One region of the Cellvibrio fontiphilus genome, then DNA from elsewhere that is predicted to be linked to it. Evidence: predicted binding sites of a transcription regulator. Region 1 holds the regulator's gene; the other holds the start of a gene.
The links. The regulator FliA, encoded in region 1, starts transcription of late flagellar genes. The targets are predictions, from matches to a motif close to TAAAGTTATNNNNNNNNCGGCCGATANCC.
Positions count from the first base shown of each region.

Region 2: motA (flagellar motor stator protein MotA) is a predicted target of FliA. The motif match lies at 13,583-13,611, and genes of this name have one in related genera.

Region 1 is NZ_JBHRTF010000003.1:420,379-435,586, reverse strand. It holds gene ACFODX_RS07515 (ParA family protein) at 1-450, opposite strand, end outside; gene motD (flagellar motor protein MotD) at 728-1,660, opposite strand; gene ACFODX_RS07505 (flagellar motor protein) at 1,687-2,436, opposite strand; gene ACFODX_RS07500 (protein-glutamate methylesterase/protein-glutamine glutaminase) at 2,436-3,581, opposite strand; gene ACFODX_RS07495 (chemotaxis protein CheA) at 3,674-6,046, opposite strand; gene ACFODX_RS07490 (protein phosphatase CheZ) at 6,073-6,876, opposite strand; gene cheY (chemotaxis response regulator CheY) at 6,910-7,293, opposite strand; gene ACFODX_RS07480 (RNA polymerase sigma factor FliA) at 7,491-8,234, opposite strand; gene ACFODX_RS07475 (MinD/ParA family protein) at 8,360-9,184, opposite strand; gene flhF (flagellar biosynthesis protein FlhF) at 9,349-10,938, opposite strand; gene flhA (flagellar biosynthesis protein FlhA) at 10,996-13,224, opposite strand; gene ACFODX_RS07460 (hypothetical protein) at 13,603-13,872, opposite strand; gene ACFODX_RS07455 (RHS repeat-associated core domain-containing protein) at 13,898-14,698, opposite strand; gene ACFODX_RS07450 (hypothetical protein) at 15,008-15,208, opposite strand, start outside.
Region 2 is NZ_JBHRTF010000004.1:843,114-858,321, reverse strand. It holds gene hisD (histidinol dehydrogenase) at 1-80, opposite strand, end outside; gene hisG (ATP phosphoribosyltransferase) at 180-815, opposite strand; gene murA (UDP-N-acetylglucosamine 1-carboxyvinyltransferase) at 844-2,109, opposite strand; gene ACFODX_RS12205 (BolA family protein) at 2,179-2,427, opposite strand; gene ACFODX_RS12200 (MlaC/ttg2D family ABC transporter substrate-binding protein) at 2,578-3,195, opposite strand; gene ACFODX_RS12195 (KpsF/GutQ family sugar-phosphate isomerase) at 3,497-4,468, shown strand; gene ACFODX_RS12190 (KdsC family phosphatase) at 4,504-5,043, shown strand; gene lptC (LPS export ABC transporter periplasmic protein LptC) at 5,045-5,656, shown strand; gene lptA (lipopolysaccharide transport periplasmic protein LptA) at 5,643-6,200, shown strand; gene lptB (LPS export ABC transporter ATP-binding protein) at 6,204-6,929, shown strand; gene ACFODX_RS12170 (RNA polymerase factor sigma-54) at 7,082-8,734, shown strand; gene hpf (ribosome hibernation-promoting factor, HPF/YfiA family) at 8,842-9,132, shown strand; gene ptsN (PTS IIA-like nitrogen regulatory protein PtsN) at 9,199-9,651, shown strand; gene rapZ (RNase adapter RapZ) at 9,664-10,533, shown strand; gene ACFODX_RS12150 (HPr family phosphocarrier protein) at 10,537-10,809, shown strand; gene yjgA (ribosome biogenesis factor YjgA) at 10,958-11,476, shown strand; gene motB (flagellar motor protein MotB) at 11,543-12,511, opposite strand; gene motA (flagellar motor stator protein MotA) at 12,524-13,381, opposite strand; gene ACFODX_RS12130 (DUF1244 domain-containing protein) at 13,622-13,936, shown strand; gene ACFODX_RS12125 (GTP-binding protein) at 14,049-14,882, opposite strand; gene ACFODX_RS12120 (LacI family DNA-binding transcriptional regulator) at 15,144-15,208, shown strand, end outside.

The DNA of each region.
Region 1 (15,208 bases):
AATCACCAAATACTGACAGGCGGCCAAAGCGTTCACCATGAGTACACCAAGTAAGGGAGGTGTATCGATAAGTACGTAGTCGTAGTCATTGGCGATGAGTGCCAAGGCGCGACTCAACACCAGCCCCATGCCGTCCTGCCCTATGGCTTGGCGTTCAAGCGTGGCGAGAGCGGTAGCCGAAGGGATCAGACTGATGTTGGGAAAATCGGTTGCCACTATCAAACGGGACACAGACTCGCGCGTAAGACTCTTGCGCTCCTGGAACAAGGTATAACTGCTCAGTAATTGATTGTCAGGATCCTGACGAAAATAGGTGGACAAGGAACCATGAGGGTCTATATCCAATAGCAACACACGCTTCCCGGTAGCCGCTATCAAGCCACCCAGGGAAACTGTGGTAGTGGTTTTACCCACACCGCCTTTTTGGTTTGCTATCGCTATCACACGCACAATTCAACCCTCACCGGCGTCAATTACCAGTCACTTTGTTCATTACAGCGACAAAAGCAAAGATTATGCCTATTGCCAGAATGCACCTCTAGGTAACACAACAAATAATTCAATTGTCGCCTTTATTCACCTTGATGCCAATGCAGAAAAGATCACTTTTTAATCAAGGAAAACTAAGTATTGCCCAGCAGGCAACAACTGCAAGTTAACAACCGAGCTTTTACTTTATAGCGGCAGGCTTTTGATAAACGAGAGGGGACGAAGCAAGTAAATCCTATTAATTCACGGGGTTGGAGCCGGACGAAATAACAACAGCAGCGCTGGATGTAGAAGAACTGGTTGGAGTGGAGCTGGCTGTAGCCTCCAGTGATGCACGGGGACGATCCATTTTGCGCTTGGCAATCATAATGGCAACACGGCGATTCTGCGCCCTGCCCTGCTCCGAATCGTTAGGCACCTTGGGTTGGTACTCACCATAACCAACAGCCGATAAACGCTCAGGCGCCACCCCCTTCGCCGCAAGATGTTTAACAATCGCACTGGCACGCGCCGTAGAGAGCTCCCAGTTCGTGGGATATTTGGGACTGTTGATTGGCACGTTATCGGTAAACCCTTCCACCTGAACCGGATTGGAGTAGCCAGCGAGAATTGCGGCGATTTCATCAAAAATCCGTCGCGCCTGTTCGCTGGTATCGGCACTGCCTGATGAAAATAAAATACTGTCCTTCAACTCTATCTGCAGCCAAAGTTCATTGCTTGAAACCTGAATTACCTGATCACTAATGAGCGGGGCAAACTTTTCAGAAACCAAATCGGAAATCTGCGTCAGTTCATCGCTGGTTTTGACTGCTGCGTCAGCTGTTTCAGCCGGAACCAGTTGCTTAACAGCATTTTGACTGCTATCGACAATCTGTGGCGGCACTTCGTCTGTTTGCTCCACATCGTGGGTAGATTTCCCCATATCGATAGGCGAAATCAAATCGGCAGCGGGCGCCACTTGATCAGAAGGCTCTTTGTTGGCTTGAGAATCTGTAGGTAGGTGAAAAGCTTCAATAAAGGTATCGGACAATACGCGGTACTTGCTGTCATTCACTTGGGAAATGGAATACATCACCACAAAAAATGCAAACAATAAGGTGATGAAATCTGCGTAAGAAATCAGCCAGCGCTCGTGGTTGACATGAATATCTTCTCGTCTGCGGCGAACCATAAGCGCACTACTCACATAAACAAAGGTCAGTTAAGCGGGTGCAAATAACCGTTTAATTTCATTTCAATAGAACGCGGATTCTCACCATCAGCAATCGCGATAATGCCTTCAATAATTAACTCGCGGTATTGTGAGTTTTCATTCACACACATGCGTAGTTTATTGGAGATGGGAATAAACACTAAATTCGCAAGCGCAACACCATAGATTGTGGCCACAAAAGCGATAGCAATTCCAGGCCCAAGAGTCGCTGGGTCTGCGAGGTTGTTCATCACATGGATCAAGCCCATAACGGCGCCAATAATGCCAATGGTAGGCGCATAGCCACCCATGGATTCGTAAAATTTAATTGCGTCAAAATCTCGCTGCTCATTCACTATCAAATCAGTTTCCAGAATGCGGCGAATTACTTCTGGTTCATTACCATCCACCAATAGTTGCAAACCTTTTTTGGCAAATTTATCTTTTTCGCGCTCGGAAATTTCCTCCAAACCCAGCAAACCGTCTTTGCGTGCCGCCGCTGCCCAGCGAACTATATTCGCTATACCTTGCTTGAAAGGAACATAGGGGGGCTTAAAAACCCAGCTAACAATTTTTAATGCACGGCGTAGATTTACTTTTGATGTCTGCAACATGGCCGCACCAAAAGTACCACCCAATACAATCAATGCAGCCGGCCCGTTGACCAGAGTCCCAATGCCTCCGCCCTCTAAAAAATTGCCCCCTATAATGGCGGCAAACGCGAGGATGACGCCGATAATACTGAGCAAATCCATCACATAAGCTCCTTCACCAAGCGCGGCCCTATATCCTTGAGGCTTAGCACCTTATCAGTTAACCCAGCGCGAGCTACCGCCATGGGCATGCCATAAATAACACAACTGGCTTCATCCTGTGACCAGAGTGATGAACCGGCCTCTTTTAATAGCCGTGCGCCGTTGCAGCCATCCGACCCCATACCGGTTAACACTACGCCCAATACCTTGTCTGCATAATTGTTGGCAGCAGACCCAAAGGTGATATCGAGCGAGGGTTTGTAATTCACACGCTCGTCGTCTGGCAAAACACGCACTGAACCGCCATTGCGCTTATCCAGCATAAGCTGTTTACCGCCGGGTGCCAGCAATGCAAGACCCGGTTGCAGTTGGTCACCGTCTACCGCTTCGCGAACGCGAATATGACACTGCTTATTAAGGCGTTCCGCAAAGGCTTTGGTGAAATTTTCCGGCATATGCTGCACAAGCACTATAGGCAGCGGAAAATTAGCTGGCAGCGCCATTAATACTTCAGCAAGCGCAACCGGCCCGCCTGTAGAGGCGCCAATAACAAGGAGCTTGGGTTTATTTTTAAGGCGATAGGAATCAGACCCCGAGGATGCACGTACTGGCTCATCGGTAACCACAGGTGCAACACGCGGTAAGGGTGCAGGCGTGCTTAAGGGTTTGAATGAGGAGTTAATACTTGGAGTGCCCGATGTAGACGAAGGAACCGATGTGACCGCAGCAGGGGGTACAGGCCGGCTACCTGAACCAGCCAGCGTGATTAATCGCTCGTGCAGCTTTTTCTTAAGTGCTTCGGAATTGCGCGAGACTTCGGCAAAATCCTTGGGGATAAAATCAAGAGCACCCGCCGCTAAGGCATCCAGCGTAATTTTAGCGCCTTCGTAGGTGAGCGACGAAAACATCAAAATGGGCACGCGGCGGTTAGACATGATGTGTTTTATTGCCGTAACACCATCCATCACCGGCATTTCAAAATCCATGGTGATGATATCCGGCTTTAATTCCGCCGCTTTATCGATAGCTTCACGCCCATTACTTGCGATGCCAACAACTTTTAATTCCGGATGCTCATTAATAATGTCTTTCAAGCGGTGCTGAAAGAAATTGGAATCATCAACTACTAATACCCGGAAAGGCATCTATCGCGCTCCGCAAGGGAAAATATTTAAAAAGAATAGACGAAGAGGCCGCATTAAATCGCCTAACCAGTACCACCATGGCACTCAATAAATTAGCTATGCCCCCAGCCGGCAGAACCTTTTGCATAGCGACGCAACAAACTTGGAATGTCCAGAATCAGCGCAATGGTGCCATCACCGGTAATAGTGGCACCCGCCATGCCAGGCGTACCCTGCAGCATTTTGCCTAAAGGTTTGATTACCACTTCTTCTTGGCCAATCAACTGATCCACTACAAAACCCACACGACGCGAGCCCACAGTAACTATGACTACGTGTGCGTTATCAGGACGATGACCAAAAGCGTTTTTTACTAACCAATCTTTCATATAGAAAAGTGGAATCGCCTGATCGCGAATAGCAACGCAGTCCTGTCCATCCACTATGTGACTCTTGGTCAGATCCATATGGAAGATTTCATTCACGCTGACCAGTGGAAACGCAAAGGTTTGCTGACCAAGCATAAACATCAAGGTGGGCATGATTGCCAGAGTCAGTGGCACTTTGATAATAAAACGGGTGCCTTTTCCCAACTCGGATTTAATTTCCACCGTGCCGTTAAGTTGGGTGATTTTGGTTTTTACGACATCCATGCCGACGCCACGGCCGGACACATCGGAAATTTCTTTTTTGGTGGAAAAACCGGGAGCAAAAATTAAGTTGTAGGCTTCGGTGTCGGACAAACGATTAGCGGTATCCTCATCGAACATGCCTTTTTCTACGGCGATGCGGCGCAGTTTCACCGGATCCATACCCGCACCGTCATCACTGATCGACAGCAGGATATGGTCGCCCTCTTGCTCTGCAGAAAGCACCACCTGACCAACGCGAGGCTTACCATTAGCCTCGCGCACATCGGGGAATTCTATGCCATGGTCAACCGAATTGCGGACCAAATGCACCAGTGGATCAGCAAGCGCCTCCACCAGATTTTTATCCAGATCGGTTTCTTCACCCACTAATTCCAAATTAATTTCTTTACGCAGGCTACGCGCCAAATCACGCACTACACGCGGGAAGCGGCCAAACACTTTTTTGATTGGCTGCATGCGGGTTTTCATCACGGATGTTTGCAAATCCGCGGTCACAACATCCAGGTTGGCCACTGCTTTTGCCAGGGCTTCATTGGTTGAGCCGTTACCCAAGCGCACCAGGCGATTGCGCACCAAAACCAGCTCGCCCACCATATTCATAATGTCATCGAGGCGCTGGGTGTCCACACGCACGGTGGTCTCCACTGCAGGAGCCTCTTTATCTACCGCAGGTGCGGCGACTGGGGCACTGACAGCGGCGGGTTTGGCGGGCTCGACTTTTTTAGCCGCCGGCACTGGCGCCGCTGCTTTAGCCGCTTCTGGTTTTGACTCGGGTTTGGGGGCAGTTTTTGGTGCTGCTGGTTTGGCAACTGGCGCCGATGACGCGGCTGCAGGAGTGTTTAGGCTGTCAGTTGCAGCCGTACCCGGCCCCTTACCCTTACCGTGCAACTGGTCAAGTAACGCATCAAATTCATCATCTGTAATCAGGTCGCCTGCCCCACTGGTAGCCTCGGGGGCGGGGCTAGAGACTGCAGCAACTGGCGCAGGAGCAGCATTGATGCCTGGCCCCTTGCCCTTACCGTGCAGCTGATCTAATAGAGCTTCAAATTCGTCTTCTGAAATCTCATCACCAGAAGCTGTTGTTGCCGTTGCCGCTACCGGGTTTGCAGCAACTGGGGCGACTGGTGGGGTTTGAATACCTGGTCCCTTGCCTTTGCCATGTAATTGATCGAGTAATGCCTCGAACTCATCTTCAGAAATATCATCATGACCACTGGCAACTGCTGTGGGAGCAGGCTCGTGTGAGGATGTCGCACTGGCAGAACTGGCTGCTGGTTGCGCACCGGATATGGCGTCAAGCAGCTGTTCAAATTCTGCATCTGTGATGTCGCCCGACGCAGGCTGGGACTCGGAGTGGTGCTGAATAGAATTATCAGAATGGCTCGTTAGCTCTGGCGCCGCTGCCTCTGCTGGCGTTTCGGATGCTTCACTTTCGTGTAGATCTTCGCAAGAAACCAGGCGCTCCAGTGCAGCAATTAACCCTTGGTCTACGGGTGGCAACTCCTCGCGTTGGGATACCAACTCAAACTGCTGGTTCACCATATCCAATGCGGAAAGCACAACATCCATTAATTCCGAAGTAACAGCGCGTTTGCCATTACGCAAAATATCAAACAGGTTTTCGGTGAGGTGACAACATTCCACCATGGGGGTAAGCGCCAGAAAACCAGCACCACCTTTTACAGTGTGAAAACCGCGGAAGATCGCATTGAGCAAATCTTTATCTTCCGGGCGCTGCTCCAGGTCAACCAATTGCTGGCTGAGGCGCTCGAGAATTTCGCCTGCCTCTACCAGAAAATCCTGGAGGATATCCTCGTCATCACCAAAACTCATTCAACTTTCCTCGAGTGACCTGCAGTTTAAAAACCAAGGCTGGATAACAAGTCATCCACATCATCTTGCCCGGATACTACATCTGCCCGCTCTTTGTTAATTTGTGGCCCTTCGGCTTCAGTTTTACGTTTGTGCATAATTTCCATATCGTGTGCGACGGTTTCACGATCATTACCAAGACCAGTGATCTCTTCCACCTGCCCGGCAATTCGCACCAAACTTACTAAATCTTTTTCAACATCATTGATTAAACCGATAACGCGTTTTAAGACCTGGCCAGTTAAATCCTGAAAGCCCTGTTCAAGCACAATGTCTTGCAGGTTTTTGCCGAGCTGTTCAGTACCAGTAACCATTTGGCCTAAAAAAACATCCATGCGCTCATAGAGCTGACGAAATTCATCTGCGCTCATTTCACGGCGCTTTAGTCGCGCCCACTCGCTGCGCAAACTGCTGGCTTCTTGGCCAAGGTTCATCGCAATAGGGGCTGCTTCGTCTACCACATCCATGGTTTTTTCAGCGGCTTTTTGCGTTAATTCAATAACGTAATTCAACCGGTTTGAAGCGTCGTGGATATCCGAATTTTCAATTTTGGGCGGTTCTTTACTTAAATCTGCATCAACATTGAAATTGACAATCGCATCATGCAAACCGCGTGTTAAACGACCAACAGATTGAAAGATATGTCGGTCGCGCGACTGGGTAATCGTCTGAATCAAAATCGATGCTTCTTCGATTTGGTTACTTTGCAGTTTTTCTGCAAGCAACTTGGCGCACTCTCTCAATTCGACGACAAATTCGTCATTGAAGGATGTTTGGGTTTCTGATGCCATGGCGACGCCTTATTTATTATTCAATCGACGGTTTTATCCAACCCGCTCAAAAATTTTCTCGATTTTTTCCTTCAGCGCCTGTGCAGTAAAAGGTTTGACTACATAACCATTTACTCCCGCCTGAGCCGCTTCAATGATCTGATCGCGCTTGGCTTCAGCCGTTACCATAAGTACTGGCAAGGTGCGGAGCTTTTCATCAGCGCGCACCGCTTTGAGCAAGTCAATACCGGTCATGCCAGGCATGTTCCAGTCAGTCACCAGAAATTGGAAATCGCCATTTTTAAGCATGGGCAAAGCAGTGACACCGTCATCTGCTTCGTGGGTATTGGAAAACCCCAAATCCCGCAGCAAGTTTTTAATGATCCGCCGCATTGTTGAAAAGTCATCAACAATCAGGATTTTCATATTCTTATCCAACGCAACCTCCAATAACCCAGAAGGGAATTTTGTTAATTCATAGTCTAGTAGGAGTTGAAGCTCTAGCCAGTGACGGCGCGTAAATCTTCAACTTTTACTGCAAATAATAGCGCAAATTGTTGTATTTACAGACTAATTAGCACCTGAGCGCTCAGACTTTAATCTAATTCGATCAGAGCGATTACTTTTTGCTCAACTTATGTGGGCTGCCAACCGCCCAGCCGATTGCGCAAGCGAGCGGCCGCTTGGCTATGAATTTGGCTAACACGGGATTCACTAACACCCAATACCAACCCAATCTCTTTCAGATTCAATTCCTGATCGTAATAAAGCGCTAGCACCATGCGCTCGCGTTCAGGTAACTGGGTAATAGCATCGGCCAACGCGCGTTTAAGCCCTTCGCGCTGTACACCTTCCAATGGGCTGGCAAAGGCGCTGCTGTGTTCAGACGCATCGATATTGCTGTCTTCTTCACCGAAGGTTTCTTCGTAACTGAAAAGACGGCTGCCGTTGGCGTCCTGCAGCATTTCAAAATATTCTTCTAGCGATACCTCCAACTCAGCGGCGACTTCCGCATCGCTCGCATCACGCCCGGTGCGCGCCTCTACTACGGCAACAGCGCGGGCCACACGGCGCGCATTGCGGTGCACAGAGCGTGGAACCCAATCACCACGACGCATTTCGTCCACAATGGCACCACGGATACGAATACCTGCGTAGGTTTCAAAACTGGCGCCACGGGAGGCATCGTATTTTTGGGAGGCTTCAATTAAACCAATCATGCCCGCTTGAATAAGGTCATCGACCTGCACTGAGGCAGGCATGCGCAGCATCATGTGGTAGGCGATGCGCTTTACCAGCGGAGCGAAATCTTCGATATTGATTTGCGCATCGAGCAAGGTCTTTTTATCGTACATGGCTAAACCATTGACTGCGGCCATCGAACACCTTCTGTTTGGCAGAAACTGCCGTCACTACTGGCACCCTCGCCTCACCTGTTTACAACCGGCAACTCACCGATATCACTCGCCGCAACGAAACCGGCAAATGGGCACACTATTCTTTATTAACGCGCGTTTGCTGCCTGCAATAACCGCTCGACAAAAAACTCCAAACGCCCGGTGGGCGAATAAGGCAGTGGCCATTTATCAACGGCTTGAGCCAGTGCGCGAATTGCTACCGCCGCTTTGGAATTGGGCGCAAATTCCAACAGCGCTTTTTGCTTTTGCACAGCTTTGCGCACGTTTTCATCAAACGGAATTTGACCAACAAACTGCAGGGTTACATCCAGGAAACGCTCACAAACGGTATTCAGTTTGTTGAACATATTCATACCTTCCTGCTGGGTGCGCGTCATGTTTGCAACAACCCGGAAGCGCTGCATTCCATATTCTTTGTTGAGTAATTTAATGAGGGCGTAGGAGTCGGTGATTGAGGATGGCTCATCACAGACAACAATAATGACTTCGTTGGCGGCGCGCACAAAACTCACCACCGTGTCGGATATCCCGGCAGCAGTATCTATCACCAAAATATCCACTTGATCTGACAATTCGTTAAACGCATTGATCAGGCCGACGTGCTCTGCACTACTCAATTCGGCCATGCGTTGCACGCCTGATGAAGCGGGTACTATTTTTACGCCGGCGGGGCCGGTGACCAGAACATCACTGAGCGAATGGGTTCCCGCCAGAACATCGGCAAGTGTGTGAGTTGCACGAATGCCCAACAATACATCGACATTAGCGAGCCCCAAGTCAGCATCCAGCAATACCACCCGACGACGCAATTCTGCCAAGGCAATACTCAGGTTGACGGAAATGTTGCTCTTGCCTACTCCGCCTTTGCCGCCGGACACGGCGATAACTTGAACGGGTCGCACTTGGCTCATCTACAGGTAACTCCAAACATATTCTTTTTAAGCGCGGCCGCTGTTCAGTATTACGACCTTTTTGTCGCGCGCCACTGGTGAACTGAGTATAGATAGGGATTGGAAAAAGATCCGATAAATTTCAGTTTCACCGCTAAAATCATGGGCTTATATAGATTTACTGGTTAAGAAACCGCCGTTGCTGTTGTCGTTTTAAGCAAAGCGACAGCACGGGCCACCAACTGGTGTGCTCGCGCCACTTCCAGATTTTTGGGAATGTCCTGACCATCGGTGGTGTAGGCAATCGGCAGGCGGCTTTGCATCACCACGCCCAGCGCTTCACCAATGCCAGCGGTTTCATCCAGCTTGGTCAGCACACACCCTTGCAAGCGCGCAGCACCATAGGCATGCACCGAGGCTTTTAGCATTTGCGCCTGACTGTTGGATGACATTACCAGATAGGTTTTCACTTGCGGTTGATCTGCCAAGGCTTTCAGCTGGGCCTTTAAATGCGGGTCGCCATGGCGGAAACCTGCCGTATCGATCAACACCAATAAGCAGTGACGCAAGCTGCGCAATACTGCATCCAGTGGGTTAGCTTCATCGACCACACGCACCGGCACGCGCAAAATACGCGCCAGCGAACGCAATTGATCGTGAGCCGCAATGCGATAAGTGTCGGTGGTGATAATCGCCACCTTGTCAGCGCCATGCTGCAGCACATAGCGCGCGGCCAGCTTTCCGATAGTGGTAGTTTTACCTGAACCAGTGGGGCCAACAAACGCAAAAATACCGCCCTGATCGACAATATCACGGCCATTCACTGGCAGCTGATGGGCCAGATTGGCCAGAGCGTCCGGCCAGGCTTCACCGAGAGTTTTGGTTTTAGTACAAGCACTAATCACTTTGGCGATTACTTCTTTTGGCAAACTCAGGCGCTCCAGACGACGAGCAATACTTGCCAGTATGGGGGAGTCGTTGGCGATGGTTTGCTGACCAGTCAAACGATCCAGCTGCTGCTCCAGCAGTAATCGCATATCGGCGATTTCCGCTTGCAACTCACTCAATTGGGCGTTTTGATCGAGCACATCCGGTGCGGAAACCACTGGAGCAACGGTGGGCTTGGTTGTGTTGTTGGCGATGTGATTGCCAGTGAGCAACGCATCGATTTTTTGATCCTGGACACTGCGGGTATTGCTGAGCAAGGCATCGCGAAATGACAGTGAGTCAGGGGTTAAGGTCTTGGCGGCAGGTGCCGGCGCCGGATCAACCAGCGGATAGCGCTCCGCAGCACTCATGCCTTTTTTGGGCGATGCCGCCGGCGCAGAGGCATGGCGCGGAATTCCAGCATTTACCACCGTATTTTTACCCACCAAAAATTCTTTGGCAGATTCCTCTGCCTTGCGGGCCGCAATCATCCGTTGATGCGCGCGCTCTATATCGTCCGCCAGTTGAGCGCCGGTTTTACCGGCGTTGGGGTGATCGGGAATCTGGCTGATTACCGGCGCCACATTTTTACGCGCAGGCTGGCGCTCCAAAACCCGTGGCGATAAATCGCCATCACTCAGCAATGGCTCGCTGGGGGCAAAAGTCGCCTCGGAAAACGGACGGGTTTGAAGCTGTTTCAGCTCGTAATCCGAACCCATGGTAGTCAGCAACTCCACTCCCTCAGGGATACGGTTGCTGGAGAGAATAATTGCATCTGGCCCCAGCTCCTGGCGAACCAATTCCAACGCACGGCGCATATCGGCAGCTACGAAACGTTTGACTTGCATATTCAACTCCCGCCCGGGGTGGGCCACCTGGTTAACCATTAAATTGCACTAAGGTAATCAGCCATTTTTGTCAGCACCTACGCTGGCTTCGATACTGATTTGTTTGTTGTCAGGCACTTCGTTGTAAGCCAGAACCCGCATATCGGGGACGCTATGACGAACAAAGCGCGCCAGCATGGGACGCAGAGGTGCAGCAACCAGTAACACCAGCGGCTTACCCGCCATTTCCATCTTCTGGGCCGCGGTAATCAGCGACTGCTGCAACCTGTCCGCCAAGCCGGGTTCGATAAACGCACTATCGTCAGCGCCAGCTTTTTGTGCCTGTTGAACGGTATTTAGCAATAACTGTTCCAAACCCGGCTCAAGCGTTACTACAGGCAGGTTTCGCTCGTTTCCTATGATGTTTTGGACGATTTGTCGGCAGAGTGCTACCCGCGCCAAGGCGGTTAAAGCGGCGGGATCTTGACTCTTGATACCACTGCCCGCCAAAGCTTCGGCGATGGAGCGAATATCGCGAATAGGCACCCGCTCACGCAGCAGGTTCTGCAGGACTTTCAGCAGCACATTAATGCTGATGGTATTAGGCACTAGCTCTTCCACCAGTTTGGGCGAAGTCTTCGCCAGCATATCCAATAGTTTTTGTACGTCCTCATGGCCCAGCAGTTCGAAGGTATGCTGCTGCAGAATTTGATTGAGATGGGTCGCCACCACGGTGCTCGGGTCTACCACGGTATAACCCAGGGTTTGCGCCTGCTCCCGCAGGTTGGGGTTAATCCAAATAGCATCCAAACCAAACGCCGGATCTTTGGTTTTTAAACCATCCAGCGAGCCAAACACCTGCCCCGGATTTATCGCCAATTCACGATCCGGGTAAACATCTGCCTCCGCCATGGATACCCCCATGAGACTGATGCGATAACCGGTTGGATTCAGGTCAAGATTGTCGCGAATGTGCACCGAGGGAATGAGGAACCCCATTTCCTGTGACAGCTTTTTACGAACGCCTTTGATACGCCCCAACAATTCACCACCCTGGTTTTTATCCACCATCGGAATGAGGCGATAACCAACCTCCAGCCCAATGACATCCACTGGCTGTACATCATCCCAACCCAGTTCAGGCGATTCAGGTGTACCAGGCGGTAGCGCCGGCGCGCTGCGTTGTGGCGCGATACTCGCACCGGCCGGCGCACCACCACCTGTGGGCATTTCTCCGGCCAAGCGTGCACCGGCGGGGATAAACGAGTTGTCCTCCACCGCGGCAGGCTGTTGCTTGCGCCAGTGGATGTAGTAGGCCAAACCAACGCAAATAAATCCCAATCCAAGAAATGCCAGATGCGGCATTCCGGGTATAGCACCCATCACCAACATCATGATGCCGCTAACCGCCAGCGCTTTTGGAGAGGTAAACATCTGACCGACAACCTGCGCCCCCATCTCCTGGGAACTGTTAACACGGGTAACCAAAATGGCAGAAGCCACAGATAACAACAGCCCGGGAATTTGTGCGACCAGACCATCACCAATCGTCAGGATGGTGTATTTCTCAAATGCCTCAACAAACGGAAGATCATGTTGTGCCATACCTATGGCAAGACCGCCAAAGATGTTGATAAACATAATCATGATGCCGGCGACCGCATCGCCGCGTACAAATTTGCTCGCACCATCCATAGCGCCGTAAAAATCAGCCTCAGACGAGACTTCCTGCCGGCGGGTACGCGCCTGATCCTGATCGATCAAACCCGCATTCAAATCGGCATCGATTGCCATTTGTTTACCGGGCATAGCATCCAGGGTGAAACGCGCACTCACTTCGGAGATACGCCCGGCACCCTTGGTTACCACCACAAAGTTGATGATCATCAGAATGATGAACACCACTATACCCACCGCCAAATTTCCGCCAATCACTACATGCCCAAAGGCTTCAATCACCTTACCGGCCGCATCGCCACCTTGATGCCCTTCCAGCAACACCACACGGGTAGATGCCACATTCAGGCCCAGGCGCAGTAAAGTCGCAATCAGCAAAATTGTCGGGAAAGCCGCAAAATCCAGCGGCCGCATGGCATACACTGACACCAGCAACACCACCAGTGCCAGCGCGATATTGAAAGTAAAAAACATATCCAACAGCAACGGCGGGATGGGCAAAATAATCATTGCCAACAGCATCAGTAGCAAAATAGGAATGCCCAAATTGCCACGCCCCATACCCCGCAAGGAGCCAAGCGCCGCTTTGCCATTAAAGTTATTGAGCTGATTGAACGAAGGAAGAGCCATAAGCACGGATTCTTGACGGTGAAATCATTTACCAGTGCTTATCGCAAGAAGTGTACCGATTTGAAAAAAGCGTTTTTACTCTGTTGCGAGCGTTGGTTTTTGCCCACCAAATAACCAAAGAATCGCCCTCGAAAATTCATTGCGCCATGCTGTTGAATGGGATGTTTTGGCAGTAACAAGCATAATGCTCTAGCTATAACCCAATTGGATCAGGCCGGATTCAGCATTAATAACCCATGACCATTCGTGTAATGCACAGGTATTTGGTGTTGACGGCGGAGGGAGAACAAATCAAATACTCATCAAGACAAAAACCCCCGACAAGTTGAAATAATCAGGGGTCGGGGGCATTTTCAAAGATTGAGGTCACTGTCAAAATTATTCAATTTTATCATTATGCATCCTATCTCTTGCACCGCCAGTACCAAGCCAAATAAACAAACCAGCAAAAACAAGTTGCTTTAGGATATATAAATAAAATATCAATGATCCCTCTAATTCTTTATTCCCCTTTGTCTCAACGTAGCCATTGTCAAAAGCCTCGTAAACAGTCCATAAAAATAACGAAACAATAAAAAACATGAGCAATCGAAATACTAGCAAGAACTTCTTTTCTAGATATACATGAATTAATAAATCATCTTTCATAAAAAGCCTTTATAAAAACTACTGATTAATCTTTTAGATAATCGTCTTTTAAGGTATCGGAAACACTCTGACTTGTAGCTTCAGCCGCTACATCTATGACTCTTTCTACTACTTTTCCTTTAAAACCCAAAGTACCAACCACCTCTCCAGCAGCAGTCACTCCATTTTCAGCAGCCTTTCCCGCAGCATAACCAGCCCCCTCTACGAGAGTTGCTTCATTAGATTTTTTTGTTAAATCCTGATCTGATGTGAAATCAATGCTATCAGCTACAACAGATGCTGTCGCTGACACAACACTTAGTGGAATAGCTGCCTGCGCCTGACCTGTTGCAATTGCTACAACAGATAACGTATCTGCGTGCAGGCTCATTGCCTTAAAGCTTGCCTGAGCTTTATGTTCTTCTGCAAAAATAGCTGCTCGTACAGATTGGGGAGTTTGCTGAGAAGAAGATGCTAACGCATTCATTTGACTCATTCTGGGGATAACACCATTTTTTCCGTCCGGATCGATGTACTTATACGGATTATTATTCGCATACGCATACCGATTAAACGAATGCACCGGATTCTTCGCAACATACCCCACCGGATCATTCCCATAAAACCTACCCAGCACTGGATCATAATACCGCGCCTGCATGTAGGTTAAACCCAAATCCGAGTCATGCTTATGGCCAGTATAGCCAACATCATCCTGTTGGGTTTCCAGGGTCTCACCAAAGGGTTTGTAATGGAAACGTTTGGTGATTTGCCCTGCGCTATTCGATTCAGCAACTACCGAACCTAAATGATCCGTGTGCACATAGCTTGTGGTGGTGTTATCCACCTTGGCTATGAGGCTGTTACCCAGATAAATGTAGTTTTGATTAACGCCATTTGTTTTTTGGGTATGAAGAAAGGTGCCCGCTTTGGCGTAGGTGAAATATTCTGTGCCTTGTACGACACTAGTTGAAACAAGCGGGATTCACTATCAACCCACCCGTGATCACCATCGATATGCAAGGCTGTTTGGTGTTGACGGCGGAGTGATGCACGGGGGTTTGGTATTGACGACAGAGGGATAACTCAACATCACAATCATAAAAGCAAAACCCCGGGCAGTGAACTGACCGGGACTTGGAATAATTTTTCAATTTCAGGAAAAAATAGTTATTTCGGCAACCAATAAATAAGCCATCCATATCCAAATGGCTATATACAAAAATAAAATAAAATAAAAACCAGCTACACCTTCACTTTTTCGTACAGTCATTGCTTCACCATAAGTTGAATGAAGAACTCCTGTTTTTATTCCAGCAAAGATAGCTCTACCAAAAAAAATTAATGCGGCAAAAAT
Region 2 (15,208 bases), on a different contig from region 1:
TCCCAGGCCAACAATTGATCCAACTGCTGATTAAAATCGCTTTGGCTTGCATCCAAACGGGTGATGATAGAGTCAGACATGGAATTCTCTTTTAGACACAGAGTTAGACAAGATGAACTGATAATGCCGCTGATCAATTGCAAATGCACATTGGCATTTGCAATTGAGGACATAAAAAACTAATCGACCGCAACTGCCTTGGCGATATGGTCGATAATATTTTGGATTTGTACGTGTTTCATTTTCATTGAAGCTTTGTTCACGATCAAACGCGAGCTGATATCTGCAATAAAATCGCGCGGCTCCAAGCCATTCGCACGCAGGGTATTGCCGGTATCGACAATATCCACAATTTCGTCGGCCAAATTCATAATCGGTGCCAACTCCATCGCACCGTAGAGCTTGATGATATCCGTCTGGCGACCTTGGGATGCGTAATATTGTTTGGCGATATTCACATACTTGGTGGCAACACGAATACGACCAGCCGGCAGGGATTCACCCTTCACGCCAGCGGTCATTAATTTGCAGCGCGCGATATTTAAATCGAGCGGTTCATACAAACCTTCAGCGCCGTTTTCCATCAGAGTGTCTTTTCCGGAAATACCCATATCGGCCGCACCAAATTGCACGTAGGTGGGAACATCTGCACCGCGCAACAATAAAAAACGCACATTGGGTTGGGTAGTTTCAAATACCAGCTTGCGGCTCTTTTCCATATCTTCGAGCGGGCGAATATCCGCTGCCGCCAGCAGTGGTAGTGTCTCTTCCAGAATGCGCCCTTTGGTGAGCGCGATGGTCAGGGTTTGACTCATGGGTTTTACCTTTTTTATACCTTTGCGCTTATGAACCCTTAACACGGCGCACACTGGCACCGAGGCTTTGGAATTTCTGCTCGATAGCTTCGTAACCGCGATCGATGTGGTAAATGCGGTCGATCAGGGTCTCACCATCCGCCACCAAACCGGCAATCACCAAACTTGCCGAGGCGCGCAGGTCAGATGCCATTACTGGTGCCGCTTTTAAACGCTCAACACCCGTAACAATCGCCGTATTGTGTTCAAGTTCGATATGCGCACCCATACGGTTCAATTCGGCAACCTGTACCAGGCGATTTTCAAAAATCGTTTCGGTGATGTGGCTGATACCTTCAGCGACCGCATTCATTGCCATAAATTGCGATTGCATATCTGTAGGGAATGCCGGGTAAGGAGCCGTTTTCAAGCTAACTGCTTTCGGGCGCTTGCCGTGCATATCCAGCGCGATCCAGTCTTCACCAGTGGTGATATCCGCGCCCGCTTCCTGCAACTTCAATAACACGGCTTCAAGAATGTCGGCGCGGGTATTGGTCAATTTAATCTTGCCACGAGTCGCTGCAGCGGCAACCAGATAGGTGCCGGTTTCGATACGGTCAGGCATCACGCTGTATTCGCAACCGTGCAGTTTATCAACGCCATGAACTGTCAGGGTCGATGTACCTATACCTTCGATTTTCGCGCCCATAGCAACCAGCATATTGGCAAGGTCAACAATCTCAGGTTCGCGCGCCGCGTTTTCCAATACGGTTTTGCCTTCAGCCAATACCGCGGCCATCAGCAGGTTTTCAGTGCCGCCAACGGTGACCATATCCATCAGGAAATGGCAGCCTTTCAAGCGGCCATTTGAGCGAGCACGGATATAACCACCATCGATTTCGATAATCGCCCCCATGGCTTCAAGGCCGCGTAAATGGATATCCACCGGGCGCGAACCAATTGCACACCCCCCCGGGAAAGACACATTGGCTTCGCCGTAGCGCGCAAGCAATGGCCCAAGCACCAGAATCGATGCGCGCATGGTTTTTACCAGCTCGTAAGACGCGGTGTAGGAGTTGATGGTATTGGGGTCCACAATCACCACATGCTCGCCCTGAATCTCAATGGTCAGGCCGAGGGTGCGCAGCAACTGCACCATGGTAGTCATGTCTTTCAAGTGCGGAACATTGCTCAAGCGCACTTCGGAATCGGCCAAAATTGTCGCCGCCAACAGCGGCAAACCTGCATTTTTGGAACCGGAAATTCGCAGCTCGCCCGTCAGTGGACCGCTACTGTTAATCAAAAACTTATCCATACAACCCTGAAAACAAAGAAGAGAAAAAAGAGGCCCGAGCCAGCCAATGCCGACTTCAAGCCGGAGACGTTACTGTTGCTGCTGTTGCCACTGTTCGGGCGTGAAGGATTTGATGTAATCCACCGCGTGGATGCTGCGGTCAGCAAATTGCGCACTCAAGGTCGACAACACCAACTGCTGCTTTTTAACAGGGGTCAAACCGGCAAATGCAGGGCTTACGACCACCAGACCTATATGATCACCCATGACATCGACCGATTTGACATCGCAATCCGGGATTTGGCTTTCAATCAGCGCTTTGATTTGTTCAGCTTGCATAGAATTACTCGATTAAGAAGGGCTGTAATCAGAAATAAGGCGCGAAGTTTACCGGAATGTCGCCCATATCGCATCCGAAAATCCGGCACTGCAAAGCAAAACCCCCAGCGCAGGCCGGGGGTTTTGTCGATTGGCTAACTACAGATCCGGTTATGCATCAGCCAACCAATTGGCGATCACTTTATCGATATCACCGTTGTATTTTTTAAGGCTCGCCTTGAATTGACCACTGAACGATTGACCCAGGTTTACGCCATTGAGCACCACGTTGATCAATTTCCACTCGCCTGATTTTTCCTTGCGCATGGTGTAGTTCAGCTTATGGGTAGCGCCGTCGGCCGACACTTCCTGTTTGACCACCTGACGGTTGGGGTTACTGTCATCCACCCCCGCAATCACAACCTTGCTGTCGGCATAACCCAAAACACCCTTACCAAGCGATTTGACCATGCCGTCTTTAAAGACTTTTTGGAACTGTTCACGCTGTGCCGGAGTAGCCTTGGAGTATGCAGCCTTACCCATTACTGATGCAGCAATAAAAGGGAAATTCACCACTTCCTCAAGCGCCTTTTCAACTTGCTTGAAATAAACCTCATCAGCCATCTTGTCAGTATTTTTAGTCTTAACCAGACCAAACAGCTCCTGCGCGACGGTTTCAACAATTATCTGAGGACTCTGAGTGGCATCGGCAGCCTGTGATATCTGGAATCCGAGCAGCAATAACATTCCCAGAACAAAACGAGATAGATTGGTGAACACATATTTCATTGTAAAACCTTCCATATTGAGAAAAATGAACTGGTTGGCCGGGCTGAGTAAGCCTGGGCAACAGATGATCGGACAACACTACCCCCTTATGGTGCCATTCTCGTGCAAGGTATTTATTGAGGCGACTTATTAAACCAAAGGAAAGTTAAATTTAACCTGAAGCTTATTCAGGTCTTTTGCGGTGCGCACTATAACATTTCACCAATATCGGGATAACCGCATACCCGCAAAAAAGACACACCCCCACTCGCCTTGTGAAAGATGGCCGTTATAATGCAGCCCTTCTCTTTGGAATCTTGATATGACCAGCTTCGATTATCCAAGCTCTGCACGGCGCACTATACGGCTTGAAGCAGAGGCAGTAAGCGCACTGGATGGCCGTATTGGCGAAGGTTTCAGCCGCGCCTGTGAACTGATTATGGAGTGCAGCGGTAGAGTCATAGTCACCGGCATAGGCAAATCCGGTCATATTGGCAAAAAAATCGCCGCCACTCTTGCAAGTACCGGCACCCCGGCTTTTTTTGTACATCCCGCAGAAGCCAGCCATGGCGATTTGGGCATGATCGCCAAAAATGATCTGGTGCTGGCCATTTCCTACTCTGGCAGTTCCAAAGAGGTAATTACCCTGCTCCCCTTGCTCAAGCGGGCAGGCATTAAAATAATCAGCATGACAGCCAATCCCCAATCCACTCTTGGCGAGGTGGCAGAGGTCAATTTGGATATCAGCGTAGAGCATGAAGCCTGCCCGCTGGATCTGGCTCCCACCTCCAGCACTACAGCCACGCTGGTGATGGGGGATGCACTTGCCATTGCCCTGCTAGAGGCTCGCGGCTTTACTGCTGAAGATTTTGCCTTCTCTCACCCTGGAGGAGCACTGGGACGCAAACTATTACTACGCCTTGGTGACGTCATGCACACCGGTAGTGATATTCCCCATGTATCTCCCGACACCCCTTTATTGGATGCTTTGATGGTTATGTCAGAAAAAGGATTTGGCATGACAACCGTCATGAGTAATGCCCACGAGCTACTCGGCATATTTACTGATGGCGACTTGCGCCGCAGTATTGATCGGGGAATTGATGTGCGCAGCGCCAAAGTGGGTGACTTGATGAATACGACCCCCAAAATGCTGCGCGACAATACCCTCGCCGCAGAAGCCTTGGCGGTTATGGAGGAAGCCAAGATAAACGTACTACTGGTGCACAACGAACAAAAACAGTTGGTTGGTGTCGTAAAAATTAATGATTTGCTACGCGCCGGTATCATTTGATAACTGCAGCAATAATTGGACCTGGAACGAAAAAGATGAATGCTGAACTACGGGAGCGCGCTGCGCAAATCAAACTCCTGCTATTGGATGTGGATGGAGTGCTGACCGACGGGCGGCTGTTTTTCAACAATAGCGGCGATGAGTTCAAGGCATTTAATACGCTCGATGGACAGGGCATCAAAGCCCTGCAAAAAACCGGTGTCAAAGTTGGCATTATCACTGGGCGCACCAGTGATTTAGTGGCACGGCGCGCGCGGGACTTAGGGATTGATATTCTCGTTCAGGGCCGCGAGGACAAATGGGAAGCGCTGCAGGAAATCCTGCGGGAACACAGCTATGCATTGCATGAAATTGCATTCATGGGAGATGACTGGCCAGACCTGACAGTTATGACTCGCATTGGTCTTGCACTTACAGTTGCCAATGCCCATTTCAGTGTCGTAGAACGCGCGCACTGGCAAAGTCGTGAACGTGGTGGAGAGGGGGCAGTACGAGCCGCCTGCGACTTACTTATGCAAGCACAAAATACATACGATAAGGCGCTGGGCGCCTACCTGCACGGATCCTCTGCGTAAGATGAGACTAGTCGATCGAATCCAGCAAATTCACCAACAGGTTCCAGTGCCATGGATAGTTGCAATGGCTATGCTGGTGTTTTTCTTTGCATTTTCCCTGCGTCATAAAGATGACCCAAGACCAGACCCATATGCTAGCGGCGGCTTTCCACAATATTACATGACCAGCGTGGAAACCCGCGAATACGGCACCTCAGGCAATCTGCGCTATCGCCTTACCACACCGCAAATCACTCATTTTCAAAAAGATACAGAGAGCCCATCGGAACATGACTACACCATGATCGAAAGCCCTACGATGGAGTTTTTTGATGAAGACCCAACTGCACCCTGGATAGTCAATGCAAGGGAGGGTAAAAGCCAAATGAATGGTGAATTAATTCAACTTCTGAACGATGTAGAAATTCAACAACAAACGTCATCCAACGGCTTGGTGCGCATATCTACCAGCAAGCTGGATTTGCTACCCAAGACACAATTCGCGCGCACAGACAAAGCTGTTAAGATGCGCAGCGCCAAGGGTCAGATGACGGCCGAAGGCATGGAAGCTGACTTTACCAACAGTCAGTTCCAATTAAAGTCACAAGTCAAGGCTGTTTATGAACCACGTTAAATCCACTTTCAGGTTGCTTGGCCTGGTCACTGTTTTACTCAGTGCTGGCGCAGCTTGGGCATTACCCAGCGACAAAAACGAAACCATCCGTGGCTCCGCAGACAACCTAACCGTTGACCAGAAAAATGGGGTAGCCACCTATACCGGCTCAGTAGAAATCCGCCAAGGCTCCCTCACCATCAAAGCCGATTCAATCATCATTCACACCAACGCTGACGGTGGCGTTGAAAAAATGGTTGCTACAGGTAACCCGGCTAAATTCCAACAACAACCTGAAGAAACACAGGGGATAGTTACCGCCGCGGCCAAACAAATTACTTACACACCCAGCAATGAGCACTTGCTTCTGGTCGAAGATGCATCCGTCGAGCAAAATGGCGCCGTCATGAGCGGCCCACACATTAACTATGACTTGGTTAAAGAAGTCATGAAAGCCGAAGGCAACACCGCAGGTGAAGGTCAGCGGATTGAAATTGTCATCCCCCCAAAATCTGGCTCCGCAAGTGATTCACAGGCTCCCTCTTTCACTCCAGGCAGCAATTAACCTATGCCAAGTTTGCACGCGCGTCATCTCGCCAAAAGCTACAAAAAACGCAAAGTAGTTATCGATGTTTCGATCACTGTCGAGAGCGGTCACATAGTGGGTTTGTTAGGGCCAAATGGCGCTGGTAAAACAACCTGCTTTTACATGATTGCCGGCTTGGTTCCTGCCGACAACGGTAGCGTGCTTATTGATGACAGGGATATTACCCAGCTACCTATCCATGGACGCGCACGCGCTGGTATTGGCTACTTACCCCAGGAAGCATCTATCTTTCGCAAACTCACTGTCGCTGACAACATCATGGCGATACTTGAAACGCGCAAGGATTTGGACCAAAAAGCGCGTGCAGAAAAACTTGAAGCACTCTTGAGCGAATTTCATATCACGCACATCCGAGATAGTTTGGGTATGGCGCTCTCGGGGGGCGAACGTCGCCGCGTAGAAATCGCACGCGCACTGGCCACAGACCCCAAGTTTATTCTTCTGGATGAACCCTTTGCCGGTGTGGACCCCATTTCTGTAAATGACATTAAAGAAATTGTTCGCCATCTTAAAGATCGCGGCATAGGTGTATTGATAACCGACCATAATGTGCGCGAAACCCTTGATATCTGTGAAACGGCCTACATCGTCAGCGAGGGGCACATAATCGCAGAGGGCAGCGCTGATACTGTGCTGAGCAACAGCAAGGTTCGCGAAGTCTATCTGGGCGAGCACTTCCGCCTCTGACGAACAAAGCAGAAACAACTTGACAAGCAACATTCTTTGTCTACTAGGCATAAAGCTTGCTTAAGCATGTTGCTTGAAGCGCAAACCCTGACTAAACTCCACTTAACAGATGTTTTCCATACCGTGTTATTTAAGGGTTTGTTGCAACAACAATGAAACAATCTCTCCAGCTTAAACTCGGCCAACAGCTGACCATGACCCCCCAACTGCAGCAGGCAATTCGCCTCCTGCAGCTTTCAACCCTGGATTTACAGCAAGAGATCCAAGAGGCGCTTGATTCAAATCCTATGCTTGAAATGGAGGAGAGCTTTGACTCCCCTAGCCAAAGCAGTGATTACGAAGGCAGTGCTGACGATCAAATCGATTACAACCGCCAACAAGAAATTGCTGCCGAGTCCGGCACCGATACGAGTAATGATTACTCCAGTAGCGACAGCTTCACCTCTTCCACCAGCGATAGCTTTAGCGAGCCTAGTTACAGTGACACCGAGAGTTTTGGTGAGAGCGATAACTTTAGTGATGGGGAGTCATTCAGCGATAGCGATGTCTATGGGGAAAGCGAGAGTTTTAGTGCCGATAGTGGCGATTGGAGCGACTCCATTCCTTCCGATCTACCAGTAGATACCAGTTGGGATGACGTTTACCAAACCTCCGCAGCGGGAAGCTCAAACAACTTCGACAATGAAGACAGTGACTTTGAAAGCCGCCGCGCTGCAACAGACTCACTTTATGACCACCTGATGTGGCAACTTAACCTCACCCCAATGTCTGATCGTGATAGGGTGCTGGCAATGGCCATCATCGATGCCGTAGAACCCAGCGGCATGCTATCAATCAGCATTGAAGAAATATTTGAGGGAATGCGCAACGATCTGGAAGATCTGGAGTTGGATGAGGTGGTAGCGGTACAGCACCGCTTACAACAGTTTGATCCCTGCGGTGTCTGCAGCCAGAATCTTTCGGAATGCCTGCTGGTACAGCTGCAACAGTTTGACACCAAGACGCCATATCTGGATTCCGCGAAACTTATCGCCAAGCTCTATCTACCTATTTTAGGCAGCCGCGATTATCGTCAGCTGATGCGCCGCACCAAGCTTAAAGAAGCTGAACTTAGCCAAGCTATAGCCCTTATCCAGAGCCTTAACCCCCGCCCGGGCGATATTATCGCCAGCGGCGACACTGAATATGTTGTTCCTGATGTGTTTGTAGAGAAGCGCGATGGTCGCTGGATAGTGGAATTAAATCCAGAAATTGCACCGCGCCTACGCATCAATGCCAACTATGCTTCAATGGTAAAACGAGCCGACTCCAGTAGCGACAATACCTTTCTCAAAGACAATTTACAGGAGGCTCGCTGGTTTCTAAAAAGCTTACAGAGCCGTAACGAGACACTATTAAAAGTGGCGAGCTGTATTGTAGAAAAACAACGCGGCTTTCTAGACTACGGGCCGGAGGCAATGAAACCGCTGGTATTACATGACATTGCCGAGATAGTGGAAATGCATGAGTCCACCATCTCTCGTGTGACCACCCAAAAATATATGCATACACCGCAAGGTATATTTGAACTTAAGTACTTTTTCTCCAGCCACGTCAGTACCGATAGTGGAGGCGAGTGCTCATCGACAGCAATTCGCGCCATTATCAAAAAACTGGTTAGCGCTGAGAACCCCAAAAAACCCCTGAGCGATAGCAAAATTACCGACTTATTGGCGGAACAGGGAATTCAGGTGGCGCGTCGCACAATCGCAAAATATCGCGAATCGCTGAACATTCCACCTTCAAACGAACGTAAGACCATTTGACTTAGTATTGTCACTGGCAAGCAGTACCTAATTCGGAAGAAAATCAAGGATGAACTGTTAGGTTGTGCTGATCACAACCATTTTGTTTCTATCGAGAGGAAGTATCTATGCAAATAAACATTAGTGGTCATCATTTGGAAGTTACCGATTCACTAAAAGACTACGTCAACAGCAAAATTGAGCGTCTAAGTCACCACCATGATCGAATTACCAGCACCCATGTGATCCTCTCCGTTGATAAACTTATTCAGAAAGCAGAGGCCACTATCCATGTAAGTGGTAAGGACTTGTTTGCAGATGCAACCCATGATGATCTCTATGCAGCTATTGATGCCCTGGCAGATAAGCTGGATCGCCAGCTAATTAAGCACAAAGAAAAGATGCGCAGCCATCGTTAATCATCATGCGGCGGGTCGTCAGACTCGCCGCGTACTTATTGATAGAATCTTTTAGTCACACCTACCATGCAAATTCAAAATCTTATTACCCCTGGACGCACGCTTTGCGGTGTTGAGGGCGGCAGTAAAAAACGCGCCCTAGAGTTGTTAGCTAACGCTATTGCTCAGGATGTTCCGGGTATTGAGGCAGACGAACTCTTCCGCCGGCTAATCGGCAGAGAGCGCCTTGGCTCTACCGGCATAGGGCACGGCATCGCCATACCCCACTGTCGCATCGCAAATTGCAATAGCACCATAGGCGCGCTGCTCACACTGGCAGATCCAATCGATTTTGATGCCATAGATTCACAACCGGTTGACATACTGTTTGCAATGTTGGTACCCGAAGATGCTCATGATGAACATCTACAAACCCTGGCAGCACTGGCAGGAGCTCTCAACAACGCTGACTACCGCCAACGCCTGCGCACAGCGGACAGCGATACAGCACTTTTTCAAGCAGCTATAGCCGCCCCCTAGTAGGTCTATGCCATGCACCTTGTGATAGTAAGCGGGCTGTCAGGCTCAGGAAAAAGTACCGCACTGCATGTGCTGGAAGATGTTGGTTTTAATTGCATCGACAACCTACCCGTTAGCCTGCTACCAGCATTGGTAGCCCAAATACAAATCCACAAGGACGACCAGCAGCGCTTTGCCATAGGCATTGACGTGCGCAACGCCTGGCAAGACCTGAATATATTTCCGCAAATGATCAGTACACTGAAAGAGGCACATTTGCCCTTTCGGACCTTGTTTCTGGATTCTCAGCCAGCAGTACTTATTCAACGCTTTAGCGAAACACGGCGCAAACACCCACTTTCGGATAAGCACACCAGCCTTGAGGAATCCATCACGGCTGAGCAGCATTTATTGGAGCCAATCCGGGATTGTGCTGACCAAATAATCGATACCAGCCATTTGAACCTGCATGAATTGCGGGATTTAGTGAAAGAGCGTGTTGTTGGGCGCAGTGAATCGACCATGGCAATCCTGTTCGAGTCCTTTGGTTTTAAACACGGCATTCCTGTAAACGCCGATTTGGTGTTTGATGCTCGCTGTTTACCAAACCCTCACTGGAAACCCAACCTGCGCCCACTGACTGGTAAGGATCAGGATGTTATTGAGTTTTTGGAAGAACAAATCACTGTCAAAGAGATGTATGAGGACATTGAGCACTATCTGACACGCTGGCTACCTCGCTACCAAGCAAACAACCGCAGTTACATCACCATCGCTGTCGGCTGTACCGGAGGACAACATCGCTCGGTTTATCTGGCGGAACGATTACAACGTCACTTTGATCAAAGTTTTAACGATGTGCAGGTACGCCATCGCGATATCAACAAACACAAAAAGCATTAAACCATGCCAATCGAAACCCTCGACATTATCAATAAGCGTGGCTTACACGCACGTGCGGCAGCCAAGTTTGCCACTTTGGCAAACCAATTCAAGGCGAGCATTCAGGTGCGTGTGGGTGAGGGTATCTGGGCGGATGCAAAGAGTGTAATGTCTCTAATGCTACTCGCCGCAAGTTGTGGCAGCCGTATAGAAGTCAATATAGACGGCGAGGATGCGGAGATAGCGATGAGCGCTATACGCAACCTGATTGCAGATCGCTTTGAAGAAGGCGAATAAATACTCTATTGTTAATCCAAAGCAGTTGTGACTGAAGCCTCTGTGCACTAAGCTGCGCGACCTTTTAAACGCTACTCACCTTTATACTGGCTGCCAACCTTGCCGGGCTTTCATTTGGCATGACCTACTGAATACGACAGATACTTTTATGGTTTACAACTACGACGACATCAATCCGGATGACTACATTCTCAGCAAGTCGCAGGTAAAACGCGATATGCATGCCTTGCAGGCGCTGGGCGAAAGCTTGATCGATATGAATGAAAAGCAGCTGGCCAATATTCCACTCAGCGAAGAAATGTTGGATGCCATTTATATCGCCCGCAAATTACCGCCTAAAGAAGCGCGTCGCCGCCAAATCCAGTATATCGGTCGTTTGATGCGCGAAGGCAACCATGAGGAAATCAAAGCAGCGGTTGAGAAAATGCAAAACCGTAGCGATCAGTATGTGCATCGTCAGCATCAGATCGAGCGCTACCGCGATTTGCTGATTGAGGGCGACAAACAAATTTTCCAAACCCTGGTGACCTCCTGCCCGGGCCTGGATGTACAACACCTGCGTCAATTAATTCGTGCGGCACAAAAAGAAAGGGATGAAAACAAACCGCCTGCGAATGCGCGCAAACTCTTCGGTTTTATTCGCGACCAACTCGCCGCTCAGGATTAACACCAAGGTCGTATTAAAAACAAAGCCCGGAATAATCCGGGCTTTGTTTTTATAAGTCTTTTCATTTTATGGTGCATTTGCCGCATCGATCGCGTCATTAACTTCATTGGGCGATAGAATTTTCGGGCCGGGGGCCGGCTGGGTAAATGTTTCGCTGCTGTTAATCAATTTGCTGCTATCTATCCCCGCACCACTGCCCAATGCATCGGCAACTGCTTTCTTGAGCACAATAATGGCGATCCGACGATTAATAGGTTCATCGGGGCGATCAATAAGAAAAGGGGCCGCCGATCCCATCCCCTGCACTGTTGCCACCTTACCTTCTGGATAATTCCCCTCCAGTAACGCGCGGCGCGCAGCGTTAGCGCGATCTGCTGACAATTCCCAGTTGGTATAACTGGCACCTACACCATAGGGAGTCGAGTCGGTATGGCCAGTCACACTGATTTTGTTCTGTACCTTGTTCAGTATCGGGGCAAGCGCATGAAGCACCTCCACCGAATAGGGTTTGAGGTTGGCGCTGCCGACATCAAACATGGGGCGCTGGTCTTTATCAACAATCTGGATTCTCAACCCCAACGCGGTAAAGTCGATTAAGATTTGATCCTTAATTTGCTGGAACACCGAATCGAGTGCATTGATTTCCGTCTCCAGTTGTCGTTTGAGCTCCTCCAGCTGTTCGTTTTCGATCCGCTCCATCTCTTTTTTGATCTGATCCTCTGTAACCTCTTGCGCAGGCGTATCATCCACCTCTGCAGGAATCAGCGGCTCGGTAGGTTGTTCCAAATTAATTATGCCTGGATTGGCACCACCCTCACCCACTACATATGGGCTGCCAGGGTCTTGAAAGTAACCTGAGATGGCCTTTTTTTCCTCAGGCGAGGTGCTTCCCAGCAGCCACATCAAGAGAAAGAAGGCCATCATTGCGGTCATAAAATCGGCGAGTGCAACCTTCCAGGAACCGCCATGATGCCCATGGCCATGCCCCTTTTTCTTTTTGATGATGATCGGCTGCTGAGCTGAATTCTTTTCCATGGAAAATCGACCTTACTTCTTGCTGGCGCGATACTGCTCTTCCAGTTCTTTGAAACTGGGACGAACACTGTGGAAAAGAACTTTACGGCCAAACTCGACGGCTACCTGCGGTGGCACACCATTCATAGAGGCCACTAATACCGCTTTGATACATTCGTAAGCGCGGCCTTCATCGCGAACCTTACCCTGTAGATAGCTGGAAAAGGGGGCGATAAAACCATAGGCGAACAAAATCCCCAGCAGCGTTCCCACCAGTGCCGCGGCTACCGCCGCACCAATTTCAGCAGGCGGGCCGCCAATTTTGCCCATGGTGATAATCACCCCGAGCACCGCCGCCACAATACCAAAACCAGGTAAGCCATCAGCGGCATTCTGGATTGCACCGGGCACGACCGATGCCTCTGTATGATGCCCTTCCAACTCTTGCTCCATGAGGGACTCCAGTTCGTGCGGAGCCATGTTGCCCGCCACCATGATGCGCAGGTAATCACAGATAAATTCTACGATGTGATGATCTTTAAGAATGGACGCGTAGTTGGCAAAAATCGGGCTGGTTTCCGGCTCTTCAATATCCCCTTCAATAGCCATCAAACCTTCACGGCGGGTTTTGTTGAGTATGTCGTAGAGTAAAGTCAGCAGCTCCAGGTAAAACACCTTATTGAACTTGGAAGGCGTCATCAGGGAACCGCCGGATTTGATAACGCCGATAGTTACCGATAGCGGGTTGCCAATAATCATTGCGCCAAAGGAAGCACCGCAAATGATCAACACCTCGATGGGGGACATAAGTGCCATGGGGTTGCCGCCGTGCACAGCAAAACCACCAATCACACAACCCAGGACAACGATGATGCCCAAAATAATGTTCACGCAAAAACCCCCAATCCAGAATCCGATTGCCCAGCATTTGCGGACACCGGTTGAAATAACAAAATAATTCAGACGACAAGCTTAACAGTACCGTTTGAGTATAGGCAGCCTGAATTGAGGTTCAAGACAAGAACCGGATTTAATCCTCCAGCAGCCCACCAAACCTTAATCAAACACGCCTGAAGTACATAAAGCATCGTAGAATATCGGCCAAATTCTTATTTACACGAGTAGGCATTAATGAAAATTGACGAACTTAGCCCCGCACAGCGGGAAAAACTGGAAGCAGCGGCGTTTCGCCGTTTAGTTGCTCATTTGGATAGCCGCAAAGATGCACAGAACATTGATTTAATGAACCTTGCAGGCTTTTGTCGCAACTGTTTGAGCAAGTGGTATGTTGCAGCCGGAGCCGAACAGCACATCGAATTGGATTACGAGGACGCTCGCACCCACATTTATGGCATGCCCTACAGCGAGTGGAAAGCGCAATTCCAGACAGAAGCCAGTGCTGAGCAACAAGCCAAATTTGCCCAGGAAATGACCAAAAAAAATTAATGCGGCGGATACTAAAAAGCCGCTGCAATCGCAACGGCTTTTTAGTGCTAGGCAGGCAGGATCAACCCAGCTTTTGATTTAGTTTCGCGTTCAGCTTATTAGTGTCAGCGATTTATTTAAGCTGATAGGCGGTGACTGTATTTTTGAAAAAGTTAGGCACATAGAGTTGCTGGGAAGCTTGATCATAACCTATATCAGCTGTATTAATTTTTGCCTCGCGCGAATCGATCAAACGCTCCAAACGACCATCGCTGTGAACGTAATACACCAGCCCCACCCAGCAAGACACCAGAAATTCTCCGGGTTTGGTCATTTCAATACCATCAATACCCGCCTCAAAACCCTTGGCGATAACCTGGCGATTTTTATCAGCATCAATCATCAATAGCTCTGGGCCAGCGCCTACCAGCAAACTGGAACCCAAGGCTTTTAAACCGTTAGCGCTACTGACATTTTCCAAATAAGTATCCATTTTTCCCTTGTGGAAACGGTGAACTTTATTGGTTCTGGTGTCAGACACATACACAACTCCGGCAGAGCTAACTGTTACATCATTTAAAAACACAGCTTTCTCAACCGGAATTTTTTGTGTCACTTGTTGTTTTTTAATATCGATAATGACCAGCTCGGTAATGTCAGCCACATATAGATAATTACCGTCAATGGCCATGCCTTTGGGCGCATTTAATCCAGTAATCCAATCCTTATCGATGAGTTTGCCATCGGTAGTTAACTTGGCTATACCGCCCTTGCCATCCGCTTGATCACCCTGACCGTCAATCAACGCCACAAACAGAAATGGCGATTTTTTATCGGCGACATAAAGCACCGACTCAGGAGTAGGTAAATCACTCGCCTGCCACAACTGCTCCAATTGTTTAGTCGCCTGAGCACCAGCAACTAACGGAAAAAAACAGGCAACAAACAACACAATGAATTTTTTCATGGGTGAACCTCATTCTGGTTATGCATTAACAGCGGCTTGCACCGGGAGTGGCTGGGCCGGCCCAGGAGTATTTGCACCCGCATGGTGCCACCAGCGAATTACTGCAGCCAAAATGTTTTACATATCCTTGCGCAAGGTGTTTGAAGCTAGAACAGATGGCATTTACTAGCGACGGCTTTATCGAGACCCGCGAAATGATTGCGCTCCGCCAACCTAAGCTCTACCCTAGCGTTTTGATCAGCCACTAATTACCAGATGCCTATGAAACCCAGTGTCGATAAACACGCCCCCAAATCCAAAGCCACCATCAAGGATGTTGCCAAACT